2 linked regions of the Rhodopseudomonas palustris genome follow. The protein of the gene in region 1 interacts with the protein of each later gene in a pairwise test. Links are inferred from orthologs where the notes say so. Each region holds a gene or a part of one and is shown on either strand. Other genes may lie near its edges. The genes, in order: sufA and SR870_RS11700.

Region 1 (8,260 bases):
TCCCGGGCGCGGCGCAGCGCAAAGCGCTGCTCCGCAGAACCGGGACCCCGGTTACTCGAGCGGCGGCCAGAAAAGCCGCGGCGAGCGCAAGAAACAGAAAGCCGGGACCCGGATCTGCAGCGCGCCACGCCGCGGAGAGCGGCGCGCTGCGCCGCGTCCGGGGCACCGGCTGCGGACTACTTCTTCACCGGCGCATAGAACGTGCCGTCGATCTCGGCGATATCGCCCTGATCGAGCGCCGGCACCTGCAGCACGGTGCGCGGCGGGTACGGGCCGTCGCCCCAGATGTCCTTCTGCACCTTGTTGACCACCGGCCGATATTTCGCGACGTCGGTGACGAACACGGTGAGCCGCACGGCATCGTGCCTGGTTGCGCCGGCGGCTTCGGCCGCGGCGAGCATGTTGTCGAACATCCGCCGCACCCGCGCCTCGTCGCCCTCGACCATCTTTCCGGTGGCGCGGTCGGTGCCGCGCATCCCGCCGATGAACACGAAATCGCCGGCGCGGGCGCCCATGCTCCAGGTGCCGCTCGGCGTGATCGTCTTGTCGGTCGGGGCGATGATCTGCACGGCGGACTTGTCCTGCGCCGGTGCGATGCCCGGCAAGGCCATGGTGCCGGCAGCGGCGATCAGCAGCGCGCGGAGCGGACGGTTCATGCGGTTCTCTCCTTGGGGTCGGGTTCGGACGAGATGATCTGCCGCCGGCGCCAGAACGGCGCGTCGGCGAAGCGCTGCTCCGAGGCGTACATCGCGTTCTGGGCCGCGAACTGATGCGCGACGCCCTGCAGATAGTCGCGCTCATAGGCTGCGCCGGCGTCGGCATCGCCCCTGGCCAGGCCGAGCGCCGCCCCCGCCGCCTGGGTGCCGCTCCACAGCGCGGTGGCGAGGCCGTTGGCGCCGATCGGATCGAGTGCCGCGGCGGCATCGCCGGCCCGCACGATGCGGCCCTCGACGAGACGGCCGACGGTGATCGACGCGGCCGGCGCGATCGCCGGCGGCGTCTCCGCCGCGGACGCCTCCAGCCCGAGGCTCGCGAGCCGCGGCGCGATCGCGCGGGTGCCGGCTGCGAGGCCGGCCCAGCGCACGCCGTCCTGCGCGACGCCGGTTGGGACGAGATCGCTGTCGGTGAACAGGCCGAGCATCATCCGCCGGCCGGGCAGCGGCGACATGTACCACCAGCCGAGTTCCACCGCTTCGACCAGCGTCGCCGCCACGGTCTCGGCATCGTCGGGCAGATCGAGCACGCGCCACGCCGCGATCAGGCGGTCGAGCCGCCGGCGCTGCGCGGCCTCCCCGGACGACAGCGCCGCGCGTCCGGTGCAGTCGATCACCGCGGGCGCCGAGATCACGGCCCGATCGGCGAGCGTCAGTTCGACACAAGCAGGCCGGTGCGCGATCGCGGTCACGCTGGTCCGCGCCTGCTCGAGGTCGTGCGCGAACAGAGCCGTCCGCATCAGCCGTTCGAACTGGGCGCGATCCAGATGATAGCCGAGCCCCTCGTGGTCCGGCGCCTTGCGCAGCGTGGCGTCGCCCCAGACCGAGAACCGGCCGTCGCCGGGCAACGTACTGTCGGCGTCGAGCAGGTGCGGCCATTGCAGCGCTTCGAGCAATGTCAGCGCTTTCGGCGACAGCGTTTCGCCGCGGTTCGGCACCGCTGAATCGGGGGCGATCAGGATCGGACGGTGGCCCGCCAGGACGAGCCGCCGGGCGGCGGCCAATCCCGCCACGCCGGCGCCGATGATGGCAATGCGGTCCATCCGCTTAGCGCTGCGGGTTCGGCTCGACGATGTCCATCGAGCCGCGCTGCACCTCGACGAACACCTGCTCCGGCACGCCGGCCAGCCCCTTCGGCCCGGGCCGCTTCACCACCACGCCCATCCGCGTCCACAGCTCGATCATCCGCCGCAGGCCGTCGGTGTAGCCGGCCTCGACATGCAGGCCGATGCCGGCCGCGCCGCGCGCCCACGGCACGCGCGTGTGATAGAACCGCAGCCGCTCCTCTGCGGAGAGATCGGTGCGCATCATCTGCTTGTAGAACGCCTCGGGCAGCACATCGACCGGCAGCAGCGCCGGCCACCACACCGGCGTCGGGAAGCCCGACGCGGTCAGCACCGCCTGGCAACTGAACGCGTCGCCCTGCCATGGCACGCCCATCCAGCGCGTCAGATCGCCCGGCGCCTGCGGGCCGATCGGCGCGCCCTGATCCGGCTTGTCCGGATTGCCGGCGAAGACGTTGACCGGATTGAGCTGCAGCCCGAGATCCTGATTGAGCGATCTGCGGTTCGACAGCGCGATCCGGAACGGCAATCTGGTCTCGTCGGGGCCGCGATACAGCGCCTTGTGGCGGATCGGCCAGGTGATCTCGACGCCGGGATGAAACGCGCCGCCGGAGCAGGCGTCGAGCGCCGCGCGCGTCATCGCTTCGGGCCGCAGTTCGACCGGCAGATCGTCGAGCGTCTTCACCGCATCCGCGGCGGCGTTGGCGTAGTCCGCCTCGAACTTGCCGTCGGCCCACAGCTCCAGCACGCGATATTGCGTCGGCGTCAGCGCCAGCCACGAATGCCGGCTGTCCGGATAGTTGACGCCGTCGCCGAGCATGATCGGCACCGCATAGGCGCGCTGATCCTCGCCGCCCGGCCTGCGGAAGATGTCGAACACCTTCTTGCGCGCCGCCCTGGTATCAGCAGTCGGCTTGGCCAGCGTTTCGATGATCGCGGGGTCGGACAGGTCGCCGACGTCGTGCCACGCCGCGCCCAGGAACGACGCCGCCGCGACCCATTGCATCGCGCCGGCGCGGCGCAGGATCGGCAGCACGTCGCGGCGGAACGAGACCTTGTCGGCCGGCGCCTGCAATTGGCCGGAGGCGATCATCGCCTCGCGCGCGGCATCGTACAGCGTCACGATCGGTTCGAGCTGCGGCGCGAATTTCGGCCCGCAGCACACGACCCACGCCGGTTCGCAGTCGACGCTCGCGCCGTCGATGCTGACGCTGGCCTTGACCCAGCCGTCGGCCCAGTCGTCGTGCCAGCCGTCATTGTTGGTGAAGTCGCGCACCGGATTCTGCGGCAGCGAGGAGCGCGACACGCCGTCGGCGGCGAACACCAGCAGGCGGCCCTTGTCGTCGGTGCGCAGATGGCCGAGCGGCACGTCGAGCGTCTGCCAGAACCGGCCCTTCATGCGATAATTGTCGTCGCCGCCCGCGCCGTTCACCGAGGCGCCGGAAATCGCCACCGCGCCGGGATCGATGCACAGCATCGCCTCGCGCTTGTCGAGCGCGATGAAGGCGTTGCGCTGCGCGCCCGGCACGCCCGGTGCGGCTGCGCCCTGATCCATCGCGTTGACGAAGCCGTACCAGGAGGCCTTGGTGTTGGCGACGTGCACGCTCCACTTCGCCTGCGTAGCGTCGATCTCGCGGACCACGCGGCCCTGATCGTCGTAGCCGAACAGCCGGAAGCGCTGCACCTGCTTCTTGATGCGGCCGCGCGGATCCTTGAAACCGCCGTCGGGCTCGGACAAAAGGCCGGGGACTTCGGGGGCGAGAAACCAATCGTCGGCATTGCCGACGCGCGAGAAGCCGATCGCCGGGAAGACCGCGACCTTGGCGATTTTGGCGCCCTGCGGCGCCGGCTGTTGCGCGTGCAGCGACGAGATCGCCGCCTTGCCGAGGATCGGCCCGCCAAGGCCCAGCGCCGCGGCGCCCAACAGAAAATCCCGACGCTTCATACCGAAGCTCTCCCCTGCAAATAATACCTGCAAGGTCTTCGCAACTGGAACTTAAAGCCGGATTAATGCCGCTGCAGCACTGGAGCGAAGCGATCGTTTTTCGATGTTTTCTATCGAGGCCCGGCGTCGAACGCCGGGCGAGGCTGCCGGGCTACGCTCAGCCGTCGATCTTGGCCGGCTGCAATTCGACCGACTCGCCGCAGCCGCAGGCCGAGATCTGGTTCGGATTGTTGAACACGAACTGCGCCTGCATCCTGTCGGCCTTGTAGTCCATCTCGGTGCCGAGCAGGAACAGCACGGCCTTGGGGTCGATCAGGATCTTGACGCCCTTGTCCTCGATCACCTCGTCGCTCGCCTTCAGATCGTGGGCGTATTCGACGGTGTAGGACTGGCCGGCGCAGCCGCCGTTCTTGATGCCGACGCGCAGTCCGACGATCTCGCTGTCGGCGCGCGACATCAGGTCCTTGACGCGGGTCGCGGCAGCGTCGGTCAGGCGCATCACCTGCGGGCGCGGCCGGCGAGCGGGCTTTTCGGTGTTGGAAAGCTGTGTCATCTCCGACATGTGTTCACGTCCTCGTGGCGGTTCAAGGCCGCCCGTGTGTGACATTGTTCTTCTCAGTCAGTCCCGTCATTGCGAGCACCCGGATCGGCGCTCCGCGCCGGCCGGGCACAGGCTCCGCGAAGCAATCCAGGGGCGGCACACGCGCGGCACTGGATTGCTTCGTCGCTCCGCTCCTCGCAATGACGGCCAATCGTCTCACCACATATTCAGCACGAGCCGCGCCTCGTCGCTCATCCGCTCCGGCGTCCACGGCGGCTCCCAGACGATCGCGACGTTGACCACGCCGACGCCCGGCACGGTGGCGACCGCGTTCTCGACCATGGTCGGCAGTTCCGCCGCCGCCGGGCAGTTCGGCGTCGTCAGCGTCATGTCGACGTCGACGGTGCGGTCGTCCTTGATCTCGACCTTGTAGATCAGGCCGAGTTCGTAGATGTCGGCCGGGATTTCCGGGTCGAACACCGTCTTCAGCGCCGCGACGATCTCGGTGCCGAGCCGCTCGGTCTCCTCGGGCGGCAGCGCCGAGACGGTCTGCATATTGGCCTTGGCTTCGATCGTATCGGTCATGCGAACAGGTCCCGCGCCTTGATCAGCGCATTAGCGAGTTGGTCGACTTCCTCACGGGTATTATACATGCCGAACGACGCTCGGCACGTCGCCGTGACCTGGAACCGTTCCAGCAACGGCATCACGCAATGGGTTCCCGCCCGCACCGCGATGCCCTGGCGGTCGATCACGGTGGCGATGTCGTGCGGGTGAGCGCCCTTCATCTCGAACGAAATCACCGGCCCCTTGCCCTTGGCGGCGCCGATGATGCGCAGCGAGTTGATCTCGCGCAGCCGCTGTTCCGCATACGTCAAAAGATCGTGTTCGTGCGCGGCGATGCGCTCCTTGCCGATCGAATTGACGTAGTCGATCGCCGCCCCGAGCCCGACCGCCTCGACGATCGCCGGCGTGCCGGCCTCGAACCGGTGCGGCGGGTCGCCATACGTCACCCAGTCCTGCGCCACTTCGCGAATCATCTCGCCACCGCCGTTGTAGGGCCGCATCTTGGCGAGCACATCGTACTTGCCGTACAGCACGCCGATCCCGGTCGGGCCGTACAGCTTGTGGCCGGTCATGATGTAGAAATCGCAGTCGATGTCCTGGACGTCGATCGACAGATGCACAGCGCCCTGGCTGCCGTCGACCAGCACCGGAATGCCGCGGTCGTGCGCCAGCTTCACTACCTCTTTGACCGGAACGATGGTGCCGAGCGCGTTCGACATCTGCGTGATCGCGACCAGCTTGGTCTTGGGCCCCAGCAGCTTCTCGAATTCGTCGATCAGGAAATTGCCGTCGTCGTCGACCGGCGCCCATTTGAGAACAGCACCCTGACGTTCGCGCAAAAAGTGCCACGGCACGATGTTGGAATGGTGCTCCATGATCGAGAGCACGATCTCGTCGCCCTCGCCGATATTCGGCGCGCCGAACGACGACGCCACCATGTTGATCGCCTCGGTGGCGTTGCGGGTGAAGATGATCTCTTCCGGCCGCTTGGCATTGAGGAACTGCTGCACCCGGCTGCGGCCGCCCTCATAGGCTTCGGTCGCCGCGTTGGCGAGATAATGCAGGCCGCGATGCACGTTGGCGTATTCGCTCTCATACGCCTTGGTCATCCGCTCCAGCACCATTCGCGGCTTCTGCGCCGAGGCGGCGTTGTCGAGATACACCAGATCCTTGCCGTAGACCTTCAGCGCCAGCGCCGGAAAATCCTCGCGGACTTTGGCGACGTCGTAGGATCCGTTTGAAACCGCGGGATGTGCCATGTCAGGCCTTCCAACTCGAGAGCGATCGCAGCAGTGCCGCATCCACTCCCTCTCCCCGCGCGCGGGGAGAGGGCTGGGGTGAGGGGGCGTCTCCGCGAGGCCGAGACTCGGCGAGACGCCCCCTCACCCGGATCATCGCTACGCGAAGATCCGACCTCTCCCCGCGCGCGGGGAGAGGTGAAGTGCGTGCTCGCTTCTGGCTCCGGGACGCCGACTGCATGATTGTCCGCCCTACCCCCGCGCCGCCAGCCAGCGCTCGGCGGCGCCGATCGCGAGTTCGCGCAGATTGTCGTCGGCGATCGCCTCGATCGCCTCGCCGACGAAGGCCTGGATCAGCAGCGCCTCGGCCTCCTTCTCGGCGAGACCGCGCGCGCGCAGATAGAACAGCAACTGATCGTCGAGCGCGCCGATCGCGGCGCCGTGGCCGCAGGTGACGTCGTCGGCGAAGATCTCGAGCTCCGGCTTGTTGTCGGCCTCGGCCTCGTCGGACAGCAGCAGCGCCCGCGTCATCATCTTGGCGTCGGTCTTTTGCGCCGGCTGGCGCACGTTGATGCGGCCCTGGAACACCGAGTGCCCGCGATCGTCGGCCACCGCGCGAAAGCCTTCGCGGCTGACGCAATGCGGCACGTCGTGATTCATCACCAGCGTGGTGTCGGCGTGCTGCTTGCCGTTCAAGAGATTGACGCCGTTGGTTTCGACATGCGCGTGCTCGCCGGCGATCGTCACGGTCGACGAATAGCGGCTGACCAGCGCGCCGGTCGCGATTCCGACGACGTTGTAGTGTGCATGCGCGCCGACGCGCACTTCGGCCGCGGCGATGTTGAACGCCTCGCGCGAATCTTCGATCAGCCGGACGTGATCCAGCCGCGCGCCGTCGCCGATCGCGATCACCGCCGCGTCGTGCACCTGATAGACGCCCGCGCCTTCTCCGGCGACGTAGCTCTCGACCACGGTCGCGGCGGCATCCTTGCCGAGCGAGACCAGCGTGCGCGTGAACATCGCCGATGCTGCTCCGCCCGAGGCGATGTGCAGGATGTGCAGCGGCCGCGCAGGCTTGGCGCCGTCGGCGACATCGATCACCACACCGTCGGTCATCAGCGCGGTGTTCAGCGCCGTCATCGGGTTGGAATTGTCGAGCGACAGCAGCCGGTCGTCGCCGGCGTCGAGCGCATCGCGCAGGCTGCGGATCGACAGCCCCGGCTCCAGCGCCGCAAGATCCGACAGGCTGGTCGCCAGCGCGCCGTCGACCAGCACCAGCCGGCGGACGCCCTCGATCGCGTGCAGCTTCACCGCCGCCTCGGCCCGCGCCAGCGCCGCGGCGTCGGGCGCAGGCGCCACCGGCAGCACCTCGCGCATCAGCGCGCGCAGATCGGTGTACTTCCAGTCCTCGATCCGGCGATGCGGCAGGCCGGTGCGCTGGAACGCGTCAAGGGCCTCGCGGCGGGCGTCCGCGACCTTGCCGGCCTCCGGCTGGCGCGCGGCGACGCTCGCTAAATTCGCGCCCGCCATGTCCATCTTGTCGGTCTTCGCCACTGCGATATTCATCTTGATCCGTCCGATCCGCCTTAGGCCGCAGCGTCCTGATATTGCGCGTAGCCATTGGCTTCGAGTTCGAGCGCCAGTTCCTTGCCGCCGCTCTTCACCACCCTGCCGCGCGACATCACGTGGACGTGGTCGGGTACGATGTAGTCCAGGAGCCGCTGATAATGGGTGATCACCACCATCGCGCGGTCCGGCGTGCGCAGCGCGTTGACGCCTTCGGAGGCGATGCGCAGCGCGTCGATGTCGAGGCCCGAGTCCATTTCGTCGAGGATGCACAGGCTCGGCTGGAACAACGCCATCTGCAGCACTTCGTTGCGCTTCTTCTCGCCGCCGGAGAAGCCGACATTGACGCCGCGCTTCAGCATCTCCTGCGGAATGCCGAGCGAGCTTGCGACCTCGCGGACGCGCTTGAGGAAATCCGGCGTCGACAGTTCGACTTCGCCGCGCGACTTGCGCTGCGCGTTCAGCGCGGTGCGCAGGAACGTCATCGTCGCCACGCCGGGAATTTCGACCGGATACTGAAACGCCAGAAACACGCCCTTGGCGGCGCGCTCGTCCGGCGCCATCGCCAGCAGGTCCTCGCCCTTGAACAGGATCTCGCCGCCGGTGACTTCGTAGCCCGGCTTGCC
Region 2 (8,147 bases), 1.5 Mb from region 1 along the record:
CTTCACCTGGGCATAGCTGGTGCCGTAGACCGTATCGTCCGACGCGAAGCCGCAGATCGCCACCGCGAACCCGCAGCCGAGCGCCAGCAGCAGCGGATGCCGGGCGATCGCCTGCAACCCGCCCGCCGCCACCACGATGCGGCTGAACAGGCCGCCGGCGAGCCCGCCGACGACGCCGCAGGCCGGGATCGCCAGCCAGTCGACGCCGCCGCGCAGCGTCATCGCGCTGGTGCCGAAATACGTGTAGTTGCCGAGCAATGCGACCGAGGTCAGGCCGGCCGCCACCACCGCGGCGATGATCAGCGTGCTCGACCGCGTTTCGAACGAGCGGCTCATTTCCTCGATGCCGAAGATGATGCCGGCGAGCGGCGTGTTGAACGCCGCCGCCACGCCGGCCGAGGCGCCGGCGAGAATCAGCGCCGGCTGCCGCCGCGGCGACAGCCGCCCGAGCGCGAACATGATCGAGGCGCCGATCTGCACGGTCGGCCCCTCGCGCCCGACCGACGCGCCGACCAACAGGCCGAACAGCGTGAGCACGAACTTGCCGACCGCGACGCGCATCGACACCAGCCGGCCGCGCGCGGTCTGGTCGGTCAGCCGCCGCGCCGCGATCGCCTGCGGGATGCCGCTGCCCTGCGCATTCTGGAAGAACCGGTCGGTCAGATACACCGAGATCAGGAAGCCGAGCGGCGTGACGACGAAGGGCAGATAGCGCGAATGCCCGAGCAGCGCGACGAAAGCCGTCTGCGCCAGATCGGCGAGCTGCGCCAGCGCCGCGGCCGCCGCCCCGATCACCACCCCGCCCAGCAGAAAGATCGCCCGCCGCCGCGACCGCGTCGACACCACGACCAACAGCCGCTTGTGGCGGCGAGACAGGGCGAATTTCATCGGCAGGATCGGCGCTCGCGAGGGCTTGGGAACTCGTGAGGCCCTTCATGCCGCGTCCCCCGCGCCGGAGTCCAGCAATCGGGGGCATAAACTTGGCGTGATGCGGGCGCAGCGCCGCTGCGGGCCTTCATCAACATCAATCCGGCGGGACGCTCACCACAGGCACAACCTCAACAGGCACACCCTCATGGTGAGGAGGCGCGCAGCGCCGTCTCGAACCATGCGCCGCGGGCCATGCATCCCCCGCCATCCTTCGAGACGCCCGGCTTCGCCGGGCTCCTCAGGATGAGGAGTCCGTACATTCGGCAAGGACCATGTCGCTTCAATCAATCGATGAAACGTCCAACAGCTCGAAACGCAAAGGGCGCGCCCGTCGGCGCGCCCTGAACTAACAACTCTCGACATCAACCGCCGGCGGCATGGCGCCGCCGCGTGTACTCAATTGACGCCGAGCTTCTTCTGCAGATTGGTCGACGAGGTGGTGTACTGGAACACGACGCGCTTGTCGGGATAGACGTACTTCACCGCCTTCTGCGACATCAGCGCGGCCTCGTGGAAGCCCGACAGGATCAGCTTCAGCTTGCCCGGATAGGTGTTGATGTCGCCGATCGCGAAGATGCCGGGGACGTTGGTCTCGAACGTGCCGGTGTCGACCGGGATCAGATTGTTCTCGAGGTTGAGGCCCCAGTTCGCCACCGGGCCGAGCTTCATCGTCAGCCCGAAGAACGGCAGCATCGCGTCGCACTTGATCTGCGCCGTCGAGTTGTCGTTGAGCTTGATGGTCGCGCCCGAGAGCTGACCGTCGGCGCCCTGCAGTTCGGTGATCTGGCCGATCTTGAGATCGAGCTTGCCGCTGGCGACGAGCTGACGCATCTGCTCGACCGAGTGCGGCGCGCCGCGGAAATCGTCGCGGCGATGCACCAGCGTCATGCTCTTGCAGATCGGGTTGAGGTTCAGCGTCCAGTCCAGCGCCGAATCGCCGCCGCCGACGATGACGATGTCCTTGCCGCGGAACTCTTCCATCTTGCGCACCGCGTAGTGCACCGACTTGCCTTCATAGGCCTCGACGCCCGGCACCGGCGGCCGCTTCGGCTGGAACGAACCGCCGCCCGCGGCGACGACCAGCACCTTGCATTCGAACACCGTGCCGGCATCGGTGGTGACGCGGAATTCCGGATCGCCGATCTTCTCGACGCTCTCGATCATCTCGTTGAGATGGATGGTCGGGTTGAACGGCTTGATCTGCTCCATCAGGGATTCGGTCAGGCCGTGACCGGTGATCATCGGAATGCCGGGAATGTCGTAGATCGGCTTTTCCGGATACAGCTCGGCGCACTGGCCGCCGACCTTGTCGAGAATGTCGACGAGATGGACCTTGATATCGAGCAGGCCCAGTTCGAACACGGCGAATAGTCCGCACGGACCCGCGCCGACAATCAGCACATCGGTTTTGATCGTTTCGGTCATCGGTGTTTCTTTTCGGGTTGAAGAATATTCGGACGCGGGCGGTCCGGCCGCGGCTTGTCTAGCCAAGCCCGGCGGGGGAGAAAAGCCATAAAACGGCGTAGACACCTTGTTCTATCTCAAGAACTGCGCTCAATGGTCTCCAAAAGCCCGGAGAATGGCCCTTGTCTGCACGATCCCGCGACCACGCAGTGCCTCGGCTCGAGGACTTCCCCTACCGACTTTCGGACAATGTCCGGTTCGCCGATCTCGACCCGAACAACCACGTCAACAACGCGGTCTATGCCAGCTATTTCGAGACCGGCCGGGTGACGCTGATGAAGGATGCGTCGCACGGGCTGATCCCGGAGGGGCTGTCCTGGGTGCTGGTGCGGCTCGACATCCACTTCCGCAGCGAGTTGCACTGGCCGGGAACCATCGAGCTCGGCATCGGCCTCGTGAAGCTCGGCCGCACCTCGACGCATTTCGATCAGGTGGTGTTCTCGGACGGCGTCTGTGTCGCCTCGGCGCGCGCGGTCACCGTGCTGGTCGATGCGCACAGCCGCAAGCCGACGCCGCTGACCGATCAGCTCATCGCCAACCTCGCGCCGTGGTGGCTGCACGGCGTCGAGCACGCTTAGCAGGCGCAGCGAGCGTTGACGCCCGGGGCGCCTTGCGCCCGAGGCGGTTACGCTGGGATCAGGCCTGGCGGTCCGGCGTGGAAATCACGAGGCCGTCGAGTTCGTCGGTGACCTTGATCTGGCACGACAGCCGCGAGTTCGGCCGCACGTCGTAGCCGAAGTCGAGCATGTCCTCTTCCATCGGCGACGGGCCGCCGACCTTCTCGCGCCAGGCCTCGTCGACATAGACGTGGCAGGTCGCGCAGGCGCAGGCGCCGCCGCATTCGGCCTCGATGCCGGGGATGGCGTTGCGGATCGCCGCTTCCATCACGGTCGCGCCGTTCTCGACGTCGACGATGCGGGTCTCTCCGGAGTGATCAACAAAGTGAATCTTGGCCATGATTGCTCGTCGGACGCTCTGCTCGTTCGGACTGGAAAGGATGACGGGCTGTCCTATAGCGGGTCGGTCGGCTTTCCGCCAGCGCCCCGGCGGGCAAAATCGGGAACCGCCATCGGCCTTTCGCCGCAGCGACCTGCGAGGCGCGCGTCGCGGCGGATCAGCGCTCCAGCCGCTCGCCGATCGTGGCCCTTGCGTGCTCGACCGCTGCATCGAGCGCCGCGAGCCGGTCGGAGACATCCTTGCCGCAGCGCAGCGCGTCCTCGAATTCCTCGGCCGCGTCCGCCACCGCGAACGCCCCGATCGCCCGCGCCGAGCCTTTCAGCGTATGCGCCAGCGCCGCCGCGTCGGCAGGCCGGGACGCCAGCACCGCCACCATGCTCGCCGCCTGCGTCGAGAAGATCGTCAGCACCTCGCGCGCGAGCGACTTATCCCCAAGCGTCATCCGCTCGAGGTGCCCCTCGTCGATCGCCCCGAAATCCGGCACCAACGGCGGCGAAGCCATCCACTCGACCCAATCCAGTTGCAGCGACAACAGGCTCTCTCCCCGGAAATCCGCCGTTTTCCGCGTAGCCGCCGGCGAATTGCCGATCCAAGCACGGGATTGGTTAACGGATCATTTCGGGACAACGCCGCAAGTTTGAGGCCATTTTGTCCGCAATTTCCCTGCGCTTTCCAGCATTCGCGGGGATTTTCACGTCGGCGGAAGGAGTTAGCGGCGACTCCCGTTAACGATGATTAAGAATGTCTTAACGTCGGCCATTTCATTCGATGCACCGAGCCAATAGGATGTTTGCGGAAGTGGTGGACAAAAGTCCGGCGTCGAGGGGGTTCGACTGCGCCGGCTTTGAGCATCAGACCGGAGCCGGAGAACTGCGATCGAATTTCGAGCAGTGTCCCCGGATGCGTAGAACGAGGGCGTAGGTCACATGGCGAATAATCCCAAGAAGATCAAAGATCCGACCGAAGTGGCGCTGTCCGCGATTCAGGAGGCCCTGAACATCAGCGATGCGCCTGCCGCGACCGACGATCCGATCACGGCGCGGAGCGAGAACTCGCCGGCGATCTTGCCCCCGCCCGCTTTCAACGACGGCGCGCCGGAGCCGCGGATCGCAGCCGACCGTCCCAGTTTCGAACAGCCCGACGACCGGCAGTTCGCCCAGCGCCCGGCCAACGACGACCGTGAAACCATCGGCCAGTTGCTCCAGGCCCTGCAGAAGGGCCGTCCGGCCCGCAACGTCTACACCCTCGCCTCGATCTTCGCCGGGGTCTGGATTTTCGGCGGCATCGTGCTCACCGTCAGCTTCCTGCCCTCGCTGCAGGCGATGGTCGGCCAGGGCGCCGGCGGCACGATGGCGCTGGTCGGCCTGATCGCGCTGTTCCTCGCCCCCGTGATGCTGTTCTATTTCCTCGCGAGCCTGACCTGGCGCGGCCAGGAACTGCGGATGATCGCGCAGTCGATGGCGCAGGTCGCGATGCGGTTTTCCGAGCCCGAGATCGCGGCGAGCGATTCCGTCGTCACCGTCGGTCAGGCGATCCGCCGCGAGGTCGCGGCGATGGGCGACGGCGTCGAGCGTGCGATCGCGCGCGCTGGCGAACTCGAGACTCTGGTCGCCAACGAAGTCTCCGCGCTCGAACGCGCCTACTCCGACAATGAAGTCCGCATCCGCGCCCTGCTGCAAGACATCGCGCATCAGCGCGACAATCTGGTCGGCCAGGCCGAGCAGGTGCGCAGCGCCATCTCCGGCGTGCAGATCGATCTGCGCCACGACATCGCGCTGATCTCCGACGCGATCGCCTCGCGGGTCGACGAAGTGGCGAAGAGCATCACCAGCGCGCTCGAGGAGCGCGGCGCCCACATCACCGGCGCGCTGAGCAATGCCGGCGACAACATGATCCTCGCCCTCGGCGAGCGCGGCGGCGACCTGCTCGATCGCCTCGAGGAAGCCAGCGCCGAGACCACCCGCGCGGTGCTCGACGCCAGCGAGCGGCTGACCGCCAGCCTGAATTTCAAGACCGGGCACGTCCACGACGAATTCGTCGAACTCGCCGACCGCGTCCACGAGATGCTCAACGAGCGCCTCGACCGCATCACCGGCGAATTCGAACAGCGTTCGTCCAGCATCGTCGACGGCATCTCCGAGCGCACCGAGCAGGTCCACGACTCGCTGAAGAACTCCTCGGACTCGCTGCTGCTCGAGCTCGAGCTGCGCAGCGGCGATCTGGTCAGCAAGATCGACGACGCCGGCAACCGCCTCGCCGACCAGATCCTCACCAGCGGCGACAAGGCCAGCGAAGCGCTCGACGTCACCGTCAACACCCTGGTCGCGAAGGTGGTCAGCCAGACCGAGAACGCCCACGACGCCCTCAGCATGCAGATGAGCGCGTTCGACGATCTGGTGAAGCAGCAGGGCTCCGAGCTCGCCGAGAAATTCGCGCGCGACAGCGGCACGCTCGGCGCGCTGATCACCCGCCACATCTCCGAATTCGACCGCACCGTGAAGACCTATGGCGGCGACATCGTCGAGCGCATGGGCCAGCGCACCCAGGATATTTCCACCACGCTGAAGGACTACGTCGACAATTTCGATCAGCGCGTCACCGCGCGCGGCGGCGAGATCAGCGCCACGCTCGATCAGCGCCTGTCGCATTTCGAGAACGTGTTCGACACCCGCGTCGGCAGCCTCGACGGCTCGCTCGACAGCAAGATCAAGTCGCTCGACGAAACCGTCAGCGAACATCTGCGATCGCTCGACGACGGCTTCGCGGCGCGCACCCAGACGGTGACCGAGAGCATCGATACGCGCATCGTGCAGCTCTCCGACACCCTGACCGCCGGCTCGACCCTGACGATCGAGGCCATCGACAGCCGGATCGCGGAGCTCGCGACCACGATGTCGACCGGCACCACGAAGGCGGTCGATATGATCGACCTGCGCGTGGCGCAGCTCTCCGACACTATGACCACCGGCACCAGCCAGGCCGTCGATCTGATCGATACCCGGATCGACCGGCTCTCCGGCACGCTGACGGCGGGCGCGGTGCAGGCGATCGAGGCGATCGACGCCCGCCTGTCGCATCTCACCAACTCGCTCACCGACGGCACCGCGCAGGCGATCCACGCCATCGATCAGCGCATCGGCAACGTCACCGAGACGATCGACAGCCGCAGCGCCGGTCTGGCGGCGACCGTCAGCGCCCGCTTCCAGGACATCCACGAAGGTCTCGAAGGCCGCGTCGGCACCGTGCTGACCGACATCGACCTGCGCGTCTCGCAGTTCGAAGATCTGCTCGGCTCGCGCGTCGACGCCGTGGCCGGCCGCTTCGAGAACACCGGCCGCGAGGCCAGCGATCTGCTGATGGCGCGCGCCGAGGAACTCTCGCTCGGTATCAAGTCGCACGTCGCCGACGCGGAGCGCTCGCTCACCAGCCTCGTCATCAGCACCAGCGACACCATCCAGACCGGCACCCGCTCGGCCAAGGAAGCGATGCTGTCGGTGTCGACCGAAGTCGGCGCGCAACTGCAGCTCACCTCGTCCGAGATCGAACGCGCGCTCACCGCCGTCGGCGCCAATGCCGCGAGCTCGGTGGTGGCGAGCGCGACCGAAGCGCAATCGAAGCTGATCGCGGCGTCGAGCGATACGCTCGCGCAGATCAGGTCGCTGTCGGCCGATATCGAGCGCACACTCGCTGTCGCGGGCACCTCCACCGCGGCGTCGGTGCTGGCCGGCGCGCGCGAGGCGCAGACCACGCTGGTCGCGACCTCGACCGACGTCACCAACGAGATCAAGACGCTGTCGGCCGAGATTCAGCGCACGCTGACCGATGTCGGCGGCACGGCCTCGACCTCGGTGCTGAACAGCGCCCGCGAGGCGCAGGCTACGCTGGTGTCGTCGTCCTCGGACGTCGCCAATCAGATCCGCTCGCTGTCGGCCGATATCGAGCGCACCCTGACCGGCGCCGGCGACGCCACCTCGGCCTCGGTGCTGGCCGGCGCCCGCGAAGCGCAGTCGACGCTGGTCTCGGCCTCGACCGAGGTCACCGGCCAGATCAGGTCGCTGTCGTCGGATATCGAACGCACGCTGTATGCGGCCGGCAACGCGACCGCGGAATCGGTCCTGGGCGGCGCCCGCGCGGCCCAGACCACGCTGGTGGCAGCCTCCGAGGAAGCCGCGGAGCGCGTCAAGTCGCTGAGCGCGGACGTGCAGCGCACGCTGTCCGAAGCCGGATCCTCGACCGCCAGCGCGATCGTCGCCGGTGCGCGCGAAGCCCAGAACACGCTGGTCGCCGCCTCCTCCGAGGCCTCGAACCAGGTGATCTCGCTCGCCAGCGATGTCGAACGCAAGCTGACGGCGGCAGGCAGCGCCACCGTGGAGACCATCCTGTCCGGCGCTCGCGAAGCCCAGCACGCGCTGATCGCGACCTCCACCGAGACCTCGAACCAGGTCAAGGCGCTGACCGGCGACGTCGAGCGCACACTGACCACGGCAGGCAGCGCCACCGCCGGCGCCATCCTCGCCAGCGCCCGGGACGTCCAGAGCACGCTCGCCAACGCTTCGACCGCGGCCTCCGATCAGGCCCGATCGCTCGCCGCCGAGGTCGAACGCAGCCTGATCACCGCCGGAAAGACCTCCGCCGAATCGATCGTCAGCGGCGCCCGCGAGGCGCAGACCTCGCTGATGACCGCCTCGGAAGAGGCCGCCAACCACGTCAAGTCGCTGACGATCGACGTCGAGCGCACCCTGACCACGGTCAGCGCCGCCGCGGCGTCGACCATTCTCGGCAGCGCCCGCGAGGTG

What was found.
Region 2: the proteins of sufA (region 1) and SR870_RS11700 interact in binary tests that used the Escherichia coli proteins (3 or more experiments, as listed by UniProt). The link is inferred for Rhodopseudomonas palustris from one-to-one orthologs.

The regions. Positions count from the first base shown.
Region 1 is NZ_CP140155.1:1,086,022-1,094,281, reverse strand. Bases 2,583-5,473 are described here. They hold sufA (Fe-S cluster assembly scaffold SufA), read right to left. Parts: upstream 4,285-5,473; coding sequence 3,880-4,284; downstream 2,583-3,879. Other genes in these bases: SR870_RS04750 (cysteine desulfurase), read right to left, coding at 4,845-5,473; SR870_RS04755 (SUF system Fe-S cluster assembly protein), read right to left, coding at 4,480-4,848; goxA (CTQ-dependent glycine oxidase GoxA), read right to left, coding at 2,583-3,722. Outside these bases: SR870_RS04775 (RidA family protein), read right to left, coding at 177-656; SR870_RS04770 (NAD(P)/FAD-dependent oxidoreductase), read right to left, coding at 653-1,756; more of goxA, read right to left, coding at 1,761-2,582; more of SR870_RS04750, read right to left, coding at 5,474-6,089; Fe-S cluster assembly protein SufD, read right to left, coding at 6,321-7,634; Fe-S cluster assembly ATPase SufC, read right to left, coding at 7,655-8,260. UniProt on the Escherichia coli protein: Is able to transfer iron-sulfur clusters to apo-ferredoxin. Multiple cycles of [2Fe2S] cluster formation and transfer are observed, suggesting that IscA acts catalytically.
Region 2 is NZ_CP140155.1:2,575,256-2,583,402, forward strand. What follows is about bases 1,692-4,469. They hold SR870_RS11700 (2Fe-2S iron-sulfur cluster-binding protein), read right to left. Parts: upstream 3,352-4,469; coding sequence 3,031-3,351; downstream 1,692-3,030. Other genes in these bases: SR870_RS11690 (NAD(P)/FAD-dependent oxidoreductase), read right to left, coding at 1,692-2,355; SR870_RS11695 (thioesterase family protein), read left to right, coding at 2,517-2,972; SR870_RS11705 (Hpt domain-containing protein), read right to left, coding at 3,509-3,853; SR870_RS11710 (negative regulator of septation ring formation), read left to right, coding at 4,278-4,469. Also shown: SR870_RS11685 (chloride channel protein), read right to left, coding at 1-888; more of SR870_RS11690, read right to left, coding at 1,327-1,691; more of SR870_RS11710, read left to right, coding at 4,470-8,147. UniProt on the Escherichia coli protein: Ferredoxin are iron-sulfur proteins that transfer electrons in a wide variety of metabolic reactions. Although the function of this ferredoxin is unknown it is probable that it has a role as a cellular electron transfer protein.